DNA from 4 places in the uncultured Virgibacillus sp. genome. Region 1 is predicted to be linked to each of the others. Evidence: riboswitches for the same ligand, from Rfam matches in the RefSeq annotation. Region 1 holds a riboswitch; each other region holds the start of a gene.

Region 1 (3,245 bases):
ATGTTTGAAAATACGTGGCTTTAATTTCTCTTTGAACAGAGCATGTTTAGGATAGACTTACGTAAAATAACAGACATAAAGAAACGTCCAAAATAAGACATGTATTTATGGACTTTTGGAAAAAACCGTATGAACAAATAATATGAAAAGTTAAAAAGAAATACTGGATAATTGCGCGTATACCTTGTATAGTAAAAGTGAATTACATATTGGAGGGGATAGTTTGAGCGTACCTAAAGAATTATTATACTCAAAAGAACATGAATGGGTAAAAAAAGAAGATGGAAAAGTTCGTATTGGGATTACTGATTTTGCTCAGGATGAATTAGGAGATATTGTGTTCGTAGAGCTCCCTGAACCTGGTGATGAATTAGAAGTAAATGAACCATTTGGTAGTGTAGAATCAGTGAAAACAGTTTCTGAATTATATGCTCCAATTAGCGGTAAGGTTATTGAAGTGAATGAAGAGCTAGAGGATAGCCCTGAATTCGTAAATGAATCTCCTTACGAGAAAGCTTGGATGGTCGTGATTGAACCATCTGAAGAGACAGAGCTTGATGATTTATTATCTGCTGATGCATATGATGAGATCGTAAATCAAGACTAATTGCATATCAGAAAAATAAATGGCTGATAAACAACCTTTGGTTGGAATCAGCCATGTTTTTACAGCTATACTAATTGCTCAACATTACGAATTGGACGTATCACTAAATAACTACATTTCATCATATAATAAAGGAAAGTCACATTTCGAAAAGACAACTACTGATAACATAGTAGAAGTGAGCGATATTAAAACCTTCCGCTTGATTTACTGAGGAGTGCTATGTGATGATAACTGACGAATTAGAAAAAATTATTATCGTAGAAGGCTTAACAGATAAAAAGCAAATTAGAAAGGTTATTACTGACGATGTAACGATTATATGTACGAATGGAACATTAGGTGTTGAACGATTCGATCAAATGTTAGAGGATTACGCATTAGATGATAAAGACGTCTACATTTTAGTAGATGAGGATGAATCAGGCCAAAAACTGCGAAAGCAATTGGCAAGAGAACTACCACATGCAGAACACATCTATGTTAGTAGTGAATATCGAGAAGTAGCAACAACTCCTGAAAATATTTTAGCTCAAGTATTAGTGAGTAAACGAATCGCTGTTAATCCGATTTTCTTAATCTAAACAAGGTGTAAAAGTAATGGGTAGGACTTAGCAAGCACTATGAATGAGTTTAAATAAGGTGATATGTTTGCAACAAATTACAGCCGAACTTTTGAAAAGAGACCACTACCTTCTTTATATATTTACTCCTTTTTGTGGTACGTGCAATTTAGCAAGGTCCATGCTAAAGAAAATTGAGTCTGTACATCAAGAAGACATTTTTTATGAGATGAATGCATCCTTGTATCCAGAATTTATGCAGGATAATCAAATAGAAAGTGTACCGTGTCTTGTTGTTAAGAAGGATAATCGAATTGTAGAAAAAGTGTACGCATTTCATTCCATACCTAATATTTATCGATATTTATTAGATTATAAGCCGGAAATGTTTAAGAATAGTTAGCTGAAAATCGTTGACATTGTTTATACAGCATGCTAATATATCTTTTATCGTAATTAAATAGTTGAAAACTCTTATCTTGAGCGGTGGAGGGACTGGCCCTATGAAACCGCGGCAACCTTCAAGCTATCATGCTTGAAAGGTGCTAATTCCTGCAAAGCCTAGGCTTTGATAGATGAGGGGACGAAAAGGCAAACAAACGTCTTTCTGTTCTCTTACAGAAAGGCGTTTTTAATTGTATTTAAGGACATAATACAAATGTATGTAAATAAAAGGAGGATTACGTGTGATATCGATACAGGGTTTGAGTAAGGTCTTTACTTCAAACAAAAGCAATACAGCAGCTGTAGATAATTTGACCCTTTCGATTGATCAAGGAGACATCTTTGGTGTTATTGGTTATAGCGGAGCGGGTAAAAGTACGTTCGTTCGATTATTAAATCGCCTTGAAGAACCAACCAGTGGTCGAATTACAATGAATGACAAGGAAATTACGACATTAAATAAACGAGAACTTCGATTAGTAAGGCAAGATATTGGGATGGTATTCCAGCATTTTAATTTGCTCTGGTCGCGAACTGTTGCCGATAATATTGCTTTTCCTTTGGAAATAGCTGGGATTCCTAAAGCGGAAAGGGATAATCGTGTAAAAACATTGATTGAGCTAGTTGGGTTAACGGGAAAAGAAACATCCTACCCCGCCCAGCTAAGTGGTGGTCAGAAGCAGCGAGTCGGTATTGCACGTGCCTTGGCAAATAAGCCAAAGGTTTTATTATGTGATGAAGCAACTTCGGCACTTGACCCAGAAACGACGAACGCAATATTAGATTTACTTGTTAATATTAATAAAAATTTAGGGTTAACTATTATTCTTATTACACATGAAATGCAAGTGATTCGAAAAATATGTAATCAAGTTGCTGTTATGGAAAATGGAAAGATTGTAGAACAAGGGAATGTACTCGATGTGTTTCTACATCCAAAGCAAACTGTTACTAAAAAGTTCGTCAAACAAATTATGGGGTCTGACGAGGAAGATAGTGATATATCACATGTTATGAACCGTTATCAAAATGGAAAGCTAATCAGACTTCATTTTGTTGGAGAAACAACGAACGACGCATTAATTAGTCAAATTATAAAAAAATATGGTGTGGACATTAGCATTTTACAAGGGAAAATAACGCAAACACAGGCTGGTGCCTATGGAACCTTATTTATTCAAATGGACGGTAATGAAAAAGATATGAACAAAGCTATTTCGTTTGTTCGTGAAGAAACCTCCGTAGAATTGGAGGTTATCCACGATGCTAACTAATTTATTACCAAATATTAAAGTAGAAGATTTTATAGAAGCAACTTATGAGACTTTTTATATGACGATCATTGCTTTAGTTGGAACGTTTATTATTGGGTTATTGTTAGGATTGCTTCTATTCCTTACTCAAAAAGGTGGAATTTGGCAGAATAAGTTATTAAATCTTGTTATAGCGACGGTAGTAAATGTATTTCGAGCTATTCCCTTTATTATATTGATTTTGTTGCTTTTCCCGTTTACTAACTTTTTAATTGGAACTATCCGTGGTCCAAACGCGGCGTTACCAGCATTAATTATTGGCGCAGCTCCATTTTATGGAAGGCTTGTAGAAATAGCACTGAGAGAGGTTGACAAAGG
Region 2 (3,245 bases), on a different contig from region 1:
CTTTATACCGGAAGAAGGGATGAAACCTTATGAACGCTAATCAGGATCGGAACGGTATGATCTACACATCATCAGCATACATATTATGGGGATTTCTACCAATCTATTGGAAGCTTCTTGACCATGTTTCTCCAGGGGAAACATTAGCTCACCGCATTATTTGGTCTTTCGTCTTCACATTTTTACTTGTTCTCATTATGCGTAAATGGTCGGATTTTACGAAGGAATGGAAGGAATTGCTTCATAATAAAAAGAAGCTATTTGGTATTTCTTTGGCTACGCTAGTAATTAGTCTAAATTGGTTAATATTTATTTGGGCCGTTAATAGTAATCATGTTGTTCAAGCAAGTCTGGGCTATTATATTAATCCACTTATAAGCATATTACTAGGAATTATCGTATTAAAAGAAGCCTTTACTTTCCGTCAAACTATTTCATTTATTCTAGCAGGAATCGGTGTGCTTTATTTAACGATAAGCTATGGTGTGTTTCCTTGGGTGTCATTATTACTTGCCATCAGCTTTGGACTGTATGGTTTATTGAAGAAAAAGGTCGATATCGGACCAATGATAGGGTTAACCATTGAAACCATGCTTATTCTCCCCTTCGCAATTATTTACCTAGCCATTTACCCTGATAACGCCTTTCAGCTTCATGAATTCTTTTCATCTACGAACCTATTATTAATGGGTGCAGGTGTTATGACAGCAATTCCCTTGTTACTGTTTGCAAGTGGAGCGAAACGCATTTCTTTAGCAATGGTCGGATTCTTGCAATATATTGCACCAACATTAATGTTATTACTAGGCGTATTTATATATAAAGAAGCCTTTACTTCTGCTCATTTAATTGCTTTCGCGTTCATTTGGATAGCTCTAGTAAACTTTATGCTTACGAGCTACCGAAGACCACTGAGGAAAAAGCATGTATAAAAAGATATAACATGCTCTAGGTTTTCTTACGTTTTGGCGATGGTATTATGCCTGCCTTTTGTTACGATTTAAAACTAGTGGTTGACAAAAGATTATGTACACCTATATAATATTCAATAATTTAGAAAAATACATCTCTTATCAAGAGCGGTGGAGGGAATAGGCCCTGTGAAGCCCAGCAACCAAAAAGCGATGAAATATTGCTTTTTACGGTGCTACATCCTACAGATCCATTTTATGATCTGGAAGATAAGAGGAGGAAAGGTTAAATCCAAGCCCTCTTCTTAGGAAGAGGGCTTTTTCATTTTCCCCCTCTTCCTCCAGACACAAGGATTGCTATTCAGTAACTGGCCACGTCAATACTAGTCGTGGCAATACAGAACTACAAACTATCCTAGGAGGAATGAATAATGGCAAAATTTCACCAGAAACAACCAGATACAGTATTACTACACGGAGGTCAGGTGCCAGACCCAACCACGGGTTCTAGAGCTGTCCCTATTTATCAAACAACATCCTATGTTTTTCGTGACACGGAGCACGCACAGAATCTATTTGGCCTTACCGAACCGGGCAACATTTATACACGGATAGGGAACCCTACCGTAGATGCTTTCGAGCAACGAATTGCCGAATTAGAAGACGGTGTAGCAGCAGTAGCAACAGCATCTGGAATGGCAGCTATTACCTTTGCTATCCTAAATGTTGCTAGTACAGGAGATGAAATTATAGCTGACAGTAATTTATACGGTGGTACTTATAATCTATTTGCAAACACACTTCCTCGCTATGGTATAACGGTTAAATTTGTTAATGGCAAGAACAAGAATGAAGTCGAAGCTGCTATCACAGATAAAACAAAAGCAATCTTCGGTGAAATTATTACGAACCCTAGTCTGCACATCTTTGATGTCGAGACCATTGCTGCTTTAGCTCATTCTTATAATATTCCTTTAATAATTGATAATACATTCGCACCTTATATTGCTAAGCCGATAGCATGGGGAGCAGATGTTGTGGTCCACTCCGCTACAAAATGGATAGGAGGACATGGTACGACCATTGGAGGTGTTGTCGTTGATGGCGGAAGGTTTAATTGGAATAACAGCAAATTCCCTGGCTTTACAGAACCAGATGAGAGCTATAATGGCCTCCGTTTCATTGATGTTGGTCCTGCGGCTTTTGCTACTAAATTAAGGGTACAATTATTGCGTGATATTGGTGCGTGTATTAGCCCGCATAATGCGTTTTTACTATTACAGGGTTTAGAAACCTTGCATCTTCGTATTCCTCAACATAATAAAAATGCACAGATAATTGCCGAATACTTAGCTAAAAATCCTGCGATCGAATGGGTGAACTACCCAGGTTTACAAAGCCATTCATCAAACAAGCGAGCTAAAAAATATTTTAGTGAAGGTGCTGGATCTATCATCACTTTTGGAATTCGAGGGGGGAGAGAAGCTGGACGACAATTAATTGAATGTATTGAATTATGGTCACATGTAGCTAATGTTGGTGATGCAAAATCACTAATTATTCATCCTGCTTCAACAACGCATCAACAACTAACCGTTGAAGAATTAAAAACTAGTGGTGTTACGGAGGAAACAATTCGTCTATCGATTGGTTTGGAGTCTGTTACCGACTTATTATACACCTTAGATGCTGCTATCGCTGAAGCTACTGGCGAAGCAAAAACGATAACAACCAATGATTCCGTCGCTATCAGTTGGCTACTTAGCTCTCCGTTTGATCGTAATAATGGAAATATACGAAAAAAAACCATTGCCGTATACGGCTGGGAAGATGCAGGAGAGAAAGAAAGGGAAAAAGTCAAACAGCTACAATCTATTGGTTTTGAGCTTTATTATATAAGTCATTCAACAACTGAAGAATCTCAGCATGTGTTCAGAGACTTATCAGCTATTCCAACTGAGCTTGATGCTGTATGGTTTCTCCAATCAGACCTCCCATCAGGTGTTATCGAACAAGTTATAAATAAACAAGGAAAAATAGTATGGTTGGAACAGCCTTATCAAAATAGTACTTTAGAATATGCCAAAGCAGCTGGGATCACTGTTATTACCGCAAAAAATCCTTATGACGAGTTTTTAGCATTGCGATCACAAGACGATGCTTCTGACCTCACTCATGTTTGAACGAGCAAACAGTATGCTGGAATCAAACTAATTTTAGAAATTTAGAACTAATTATTTATGTAACAAAACTGTTTCACTTTTAGAAAGGAGGTTTACTTTTACTACCGATTGGAAAAATTATAAATAACCTTCCCTTACTGATCGCCTGTTA
Region 3 (3,245 bases), on a different contig from region 1:
GTCACACGTTCTATAAACTTCTTTAATGATAGAATAGAACGAAACTATCGTCAATCCGAACATACAGATAATCACTGCCTATAGATTTAATCACATACAAGCAGAGTGTGCTGTTTTTTTAGCTAGTTCTGTTTACTTTGCTAATATTAACGGGTCAAAGCACCCTTCCTTTCGTTAGGTAACATCACCATTTAAAAAAATGAATGATAAAGCACCCAACTACATTCCGAATATACTGATATGCTCGAAAGGTAATTCGGAGTTACTTTATCTTCATTCATTCAAAATGGTTTAATATAAGCGGCTACTAATATGCTTTCTTACTTCCACACATCCTTAGCGATATCTACTACATGTCTAACCTTATTCCATTGCTCTTCTTCTGTTATCAGATTACCTTCTTCTGTAGAAGCGAAACCGCATTGCGGACTAAGACAGAGCTGTTCATACGGAAGGTAGTTAGCAGCTTCAGCAATACGTTTCTTAATAACATCTTTATCTTCCAGCTCTGGGAACTTAGAAGTAACTAATCCTAAGACTACACAAAGATCATCTCTGTTCACATAGGATAAAGGCTCGAAACCTCCAGATCGCTCGTCATCAAATTCAAGGAAAAGCCCGTCCACATTCAACCCAGCGAAAATGGTTTCAGAAACAGCATCATAAGAACCTGTACTGAAATAATGGGAACGATAATTGCCTCGACAAATATGCATGGTGATAAGTAAATCTTTAGGCCTTTCAGCAATCGATTCATTAATCACACGTTTGCAAATATCCCTTAGTTTTTCTGGATTCATGCCCTTTGCTTGCAGTGAGGAAATCCCTTCTTCTGATAGAAAGGATGCCCATGATGTGTCATCTAACTGAAGGTAACGACAACCTGCATCATAAAATGCCTGAATTGCTTGTTGATAAGCCATAATCACATCTGGAACAAGGTCTTCGATTGTTTGATAAATATCTGTATCAAATCCAGCACGAACGAGTAACATGTTCGGACTTGGGATCGTCTGTTTGGCAACATGACGGTTCCCTACCACTTCATTCAGAAACTTAAAATCTGCGAGAAATGGATGCTCTTTATTAAACTCCACCTTTCCAGTAACATGAATGGAATGCTTTTTTGTCTCAATTCCAGCAAATTTCAAGCCATTATTTGGCTCAAATCCCTCAACACCACTTAAATTCTCTAAAAAGTCGAAATGCCACCAAGAACGCCGAAGTTCTCCATCGGTTATAGCCATTAGCCCAGCTGCCTTTTGTTTCTCTACTAGCTTAATAATTTCTGCATCTTCAATTGCTCTTCGTTGTTTTTCACTAATTTCTCCTTTAGCATATTGAGATCTCGCGTGCTTGATACGATCTGTTCTTAGAAAGCTACCTACATGATCTCCTTTGAAAGGTGCTATTCGTTCTACTGCTGTTGTCAATGTATCCACTCCTTTATAGTTATAAAAAGGCTGAGACAAAAGAATGAAGAAACAATTAAAAACGAACAATGATTGGTTGAAAATTAATTATCGTTCGTATTGATCAGAATCATTCATTTAGCACCTGAAATAAGCGAGACTCCGGCCGTAACACCACGAGTCCGAAGATCCACTAGAAAAAGCGTTTTCCTTACCAAGTTAGCTGAGACCGTTCCCGCGGAAAGCGAGTATATTTCACGATGCTGGAATGATACTCCTATTGATAACATGATTATTCGTATTTTGAGTAAATAAGTGTGTTTTGCCTCAGCCTCGTTAAAAAGAACCCTTCTGCTAAGAAGGGCTCTTTTGTATACATACATCGTCACCTTCTCATCTTTCAAGTTTATAAAACTTGCTAGAAGTAGCACCTTATTTATAAAACAGGTTGCTGAGGTGTCTTCAGGCTAGTCCCTCGACCTCTCTAGATAAGAATATTATGTAATTATTTAAATAATTAAAACTATCATAGCAATTCTATTAAAAAATAGCAAAAGATTCCTCACACTATTTAATAACTGCTGTCCATTTCACCCTTTCTAATAGCTTTATTGACATCTAATAATCAACAGATTCACCTATTATGAGGAAGCATGTAGTGATTATGTCTTTCTGCAAAAGCTACGTATGAAAAATCGACTTTTTACAAATGGTAATTATAGCTTTTATTCATTTTTTCAACCTTATACTAGATATCAAACCATCCATTTAGAGGAGGCTGTACGATGGATCACACCTGGTTCTCCCTCATTCCCTTTACTATTGTTATTGCTTTAGCTATATGGCAAAAAAGACTTCTTCCTGGACTAGTGCTGGGACTCCTTGTAGGTGCTTTTCTGTTAGAATTCAGCGTATTAAACGGAACAAAAGAAGCCGTAAACTATCTCATAACGACATTGGCAGATCCAGGGAATATTAATATTATCGCCTTTTTATATTTATTTGGCGGATTGATTGGTATGATGCAAATTTCTGGAGGAGTTAAAGGATTTTCTGAGTGGGTTGGTGACAAAATTCAATCCGAACGAGGACTTCTAGTTGTCATCTGGTTGACCCTACCTTTTACATTTATGATGCCGATGTTTCGAATAATGATGATTGGACCCGTGGTAAAATCCTTACTTAAAAAGGTGAACATGTCTCACTGGAAAGTAGGGTTCACGATGGATGTATCCACCAGTTCCGTTATCGTATTATTACCAGCTGCCACTGCTTTCGTCGGTTTCATGGTTTCCCTTATTGAAGGGGGAATTCAAAAACATAATCTGGAAGCAGATGCCTATCAAGTATTTTTGTACAGTATTCCATTTAACTTTTTTGCAATTGTAATGCTGATCATTGGACTAATTAGGACATTCTGGTCCAAGCCCAGCAAAAAGCAAACCAACAAAGATCAAAACATGCAACAGACAGATGAACATCACCGCATAGGAATTAAAAAAGAGCTATCCATGGTGAAAGCGCAGCCTTGGAATTTAATTGTTCCTTTGTTTTTATTGCTTGGTCTAACCTTATTTTTATTATGGCAAAACGGCGTAGAAAAAGGAGCTACCGGAATATTTAATGCCTTTGCAAAAGCGGATGCTACCTTTGTTATCTTACTTGCCGTATTTATTACACTCATCATCACGTTTATTTTCTATATGTTAAGGGACCAAAAACTAAGTGAAACCATTTACCACTTTTATGATGGTGGAAACCAACTCATGGAGGCAATTATTCTTCTGGTACTAGTATGGTCCTTATCTTTTGTTGCAGAAGACCTTGGGTTTT
Region 4 (3,245 bases), on a different contig from region 1:
CACACCTGGATCAACCTCTAGTAGTGAATTTTCTATTAATCGAGCAATATATGGGCCAGCATATAAAATCATTGGAACAATAGCTGCCGCAGTTCCAATTGAAGTTCCAACTACCAAACGAGTAAATGGTATGACAGCAACCATTAAGATAATAAACGGAATAGATCGGAACACATTTATAATGGCATTTAATACGGTAAAAACTGCTTTATTTTCCCATAAATGACCTTTTCTTGTGACAACAAGTAAAATCCCTAAGATTAGACCAATTACAAACGAAAAAAGCAAGGAAACGCCAACCATTACAATAGTCTCCCATAATGCTTCCACAATTTGTTGACCATTAACTAACATCTGCTAGCACCTCCTTTACCGTTACCTTCTGTTGGTGAATATGCATGATAGCACGATTTATTTCATTTTCATCACCATCTAGTTTGACGATTAAATTGCCAAATGGTGTTCCCTGTAGCTCCGTAATACTGCCAAATAACACATTTACATCAACCGCATATTGCTTAGCAATTTCTGATAATAGCGGTCGTCCCGTCGATGCCCCAAGGAATACAATTCGATAAATTTTCTGACGTTGATCCCGCACTTTTAACAGCTCATATACGGATCTAGGAATATCATCATGCATCACAGACCGTACAAATTTATGTGCAATCTCTGTCTTTGGCTGTGCAAACACTTCGAATACGGAACCTGCTTCTACTACTTTCCCCTCATCCAATACCGCTACCTTATCGCAAATCTCGCGAATAACCCCCATTTCATGCGTAATAATCAAAATGGTTAGGTTATATTCTTCATTTATCTTCTTTAGCAGCTGTAAAATTGATTTCGTAGTTTCTGGATCTAGTGCTGAAGTTGCTTCGTCACATAATAATACCTTTGGCTTCGTAGCAAGGGCACGAGCAATTCCTACACGCTGCTTTTGTCCACCAGATAGTTGATCTGGATAATTATCTGCTTTATCTTTTAATCCAACAAACTCTAGTAGTTCTATAACCCGACGCTTCACTTCATCTTTTGGTACATTAGCAAGTAATAACGGCATCGCTACATTTGCGAATACTGTTTTAGCATTTAATAAATTAAAATGCTGAAAAATCATCCCGATGCTTCGTTTAGCTTCACGTAGATCCTTTGGAGAAAGGCTTAGCAAATCTTGATTATTAACCGTTACTTTTCCCGAAGAGGGACGTTCTAATAGGTTCACACAACGAATAAGGGAACTTTTCCCAGCACCACTAAAACCGATAACACCAAATATTTCACCTTTTTCAATGTGCAAATTCACATCGTCTAATGCCTTTATTTGTTGTTGCTTTCCATTATAAATTTTACTTACACGTTCAAATGTAATCATGATGTATCACTCCTTTATGTCTATACTAAAAATGCCTCTTCAGTTAAGAAGAGGCATCCATATACTATCCTCTTCTTATCTTTCAAGCTCTTAGCTTGCTGGATTTGGCACAGTACTTCATAGAGTCTGTTGCCGAGGTTTCAAAGGGCCAGTCCCTCCACCTCTCTGGATAAGAAGTTACGCTATAAAATTTTGTCCCGAATAAAAAAATCCCTCCTTGTTTGTAAGAAGAGATTTCCATATCTATTGGCGCTCTCTTCTTATTTTCCAAGCACAAATGACTTGTTGGATTTGGCACAGTACTTTGTAAAGTCCGCTGCCGAGGCTTCAAAGGGCCAATTCCCTCCACCTCTCTGAATAAGAAGTTTATATTTTGTAATTGATATATACAATACTACGCTTGCGACATCCTGTCAATTACTATTTGAAAATTTTTTATAAACCTGTCATTTATTTTTCTAACCGTTTATTGCTTTCCTAAAAAAATTCTGTATAATTAGTCATAGTGATAATGATTCTCATTATCATCAATGGCGAAGGAGGTAATTATAATATGCAACATTTAGATATTACAGATGTAACTATTGTTGGTGGTGGACCAGCAGGTTTATATGCATCTTTTTATAGTGGCATGAGGGATTTATCAACTCGTATTATAGAATATCAACCAAAGCTTGGTGGTAAGGTACACGTATATCCAGAGAAAATGATTTGGGATGTAGGTGGATTAACTCCTGTAACTGGAGCTACCTTAATTGATCAAATGGCAGAGCAAGCATTGACATTCGATCCTGAAGTCATTCTCAACGAAAAAGTTACAAAAATAGAGAAAAATGAAGATAACCTATTTGTATTAACTTCCCATTCTGGTAATCAATATTTAAGTAAAACAGTAATTCTTGCAGTTGGTGGCGGTATATTAAATCCAATTAAAATTGATATTGAAGGTGCAGATCGATTTGAGGTAACAAATCTGCATTATACCGTACAAAGTCTTGAGCATTTCAAAAATAAAAACATTATCATATCTGGTGGGGGAAACTCAGCCATTGATTGGGCTAACGAATTAGAACCAATAGCTAAGCAGCTACATATGGTGCATCGTAAAAATGAATTTACAGGACATGAAGCACATATTTCGCAAATCATGAATTCTACAGCTAACATCCATTTTAATTCAACCATTGAGAAGTTGCATGCTAATGCACAAGGCGATCAAATCGAAGCCGTGGAAATACGAAACCACGAGACAAATCAAGAAGAAGAAGTGAAAACAGATGCGCTTATCATTAGCTATGGCTATGAACGAGAATTAACGTTTATTAAAGAAAGCCCTTTAAATATTGAAATAGAAAGGGATTTCTTTGTAAAAGGAACCTCGAAATCAGCTACTTCCATTGAAGGTCTTTATGCAGCTGGTGATATCTTATCGTTTGATGGGAAGGTACACTTAATTGCTGGAGCATTTGTAGATGCAGCGAATGCCGTTAATCAAGCAAAACTATTATTAGAACCTGATGCAACAGCAAAAGCAAGGGTATCTTCACATAACGATAAATTTAATTCAAGAAATAAAGCGCTATTAAGGCATCTATATCAAAAATCATAAGCTAAGGAGATTGAAAATGATTAAAAAATTGCGCTTACCAGTTTTTCTAGTTATTCTTGCTGTCTTCTTATCAGCATGTGGTGGTAATAATAGCTCAGAAGAAGAATCAGAAAATCAAGATAGCAATGAAGATAATAATAAACAAGAAGAAATGCGTAGTTTTGAAACCGCTAAAGGGAATGTCGATATACCAGTTAAACCAAAACGAATTGTCACCGACTACTACGGGGGCGAACTACTGTCCGTAGGTGCAAACGTAGT

Evidence for each region. A riboswitch is a leader RNA that binds a small molecule or an ion and turns the genes downstream of it on or off. The one in region 1 is predicted to bind S-adenosylmethionine.
Region 2: another riboswitch for S-adenosylmethionine. It lies ahead of Q1A47_RS10745 (PLP-dependent aspartate aminotransferase family protein); the one in region 1 lies ahead of Q1A47_RS00665 (methionine ABC transporter ATP-binding protein).
Region 3: another riboswitch for S-adenosylmethionine. It lies ahead of Q1A47_RS15875 (5-methyltetrahydropteroyltriglutamate--homocysteine S-methyltransferase); the one in region 1 lies ahead of Q1A47_RS00665 (methionine ABC transporter ATP-binding protein).
Region 4: another riboswitch for S-adenosylmethionine. It lies ahead of Q1A47_RS12115 (methionine ABC transporter ATP-binding protein); the one in region 1 lies ahead of Q1A47_RS00665 (methionine ABC transporter ATP-binding protein).

Annotation. Positions count from the first base shown of each region.
Region 1 is NZ_CANMAB010000002.1:12,490-15,734, forward strand. Features, by position in the region: gene Q1A47_RS00645 (arsenate reductase family protein) at 1-24, shown strand, start outside; gene gcvH (glycine cleavage system protein GcvH) at 224-607, shown strand; gene Q1A47_RS00655 (toprim domain-containing protein) at 835-1,191, shown strand; gene Q1A47_RS00660 (thioredoxin family protein) at 1,235-1,573, shown strand; SAM riboswitch class I at 1,642-1,752, shown strand; gene Q1A47_RS00665 (methionine ABC transporter ATP-binding protein) at 1,857-2,888, shown strand; gene Q1A47_RS00670 (methionine ABC transporter permease) at 2,878-3,245, shown strand, end outside.
Region 2 is NZ_CANMAB010000042.1:15,073-18,317, forward strand. Features, by position in the region: gene rarD (EamA family transporter RarD) at 30-932, shown strand; SAM riboswitch class I at 1,068-1,188, shown strand; gene Q1A47_RS10745 (PLP-dependent aspartate aminotransferase family protein) at 1,343-3,094, shown strand.
Region 3 is NZ_CANMAB010000086.1:6,030-9,274, forward strand. Features, by position in the region: gene Q1A47_RS15875 (5-methyltetrahydropteroyltriglutamate--homocysteine S-methyltransferase) at 321-1,433, opposite strand; SAM riboswitch class I at 1,803-1,907, opposite strand; gene Q1A47_RS15880 (Na+/H+ antiporter NhaC family protein) at 2,198-3,245, shown strand, end outside.
Region 4 is NZ_CANMAB010000052.1:3,133-6,377, reverse strand. Features, by position in the region: gene Q1A47_RS12120 (methionine ABC transporter permease) at 1-354, opposite strand, end outside; gene Q1A47_RS12115 (methionine ABC transporter ATP-binding protein) at 344-1,375, opposite strand; SAM riboswitch class I at 1,448-1,551, opposite strand; SAM riboswitch class I at 1,633-1,739, opposite strand; gene Q1A47_RS12110 (NAD(P)/FAD-dependent oxidoreductase) at 1,929-2,984, shown strand; gene Q1A47_RS12105 (ABC transporter substrate-binding protein) at 3,001-3,245, shown strand, end outside.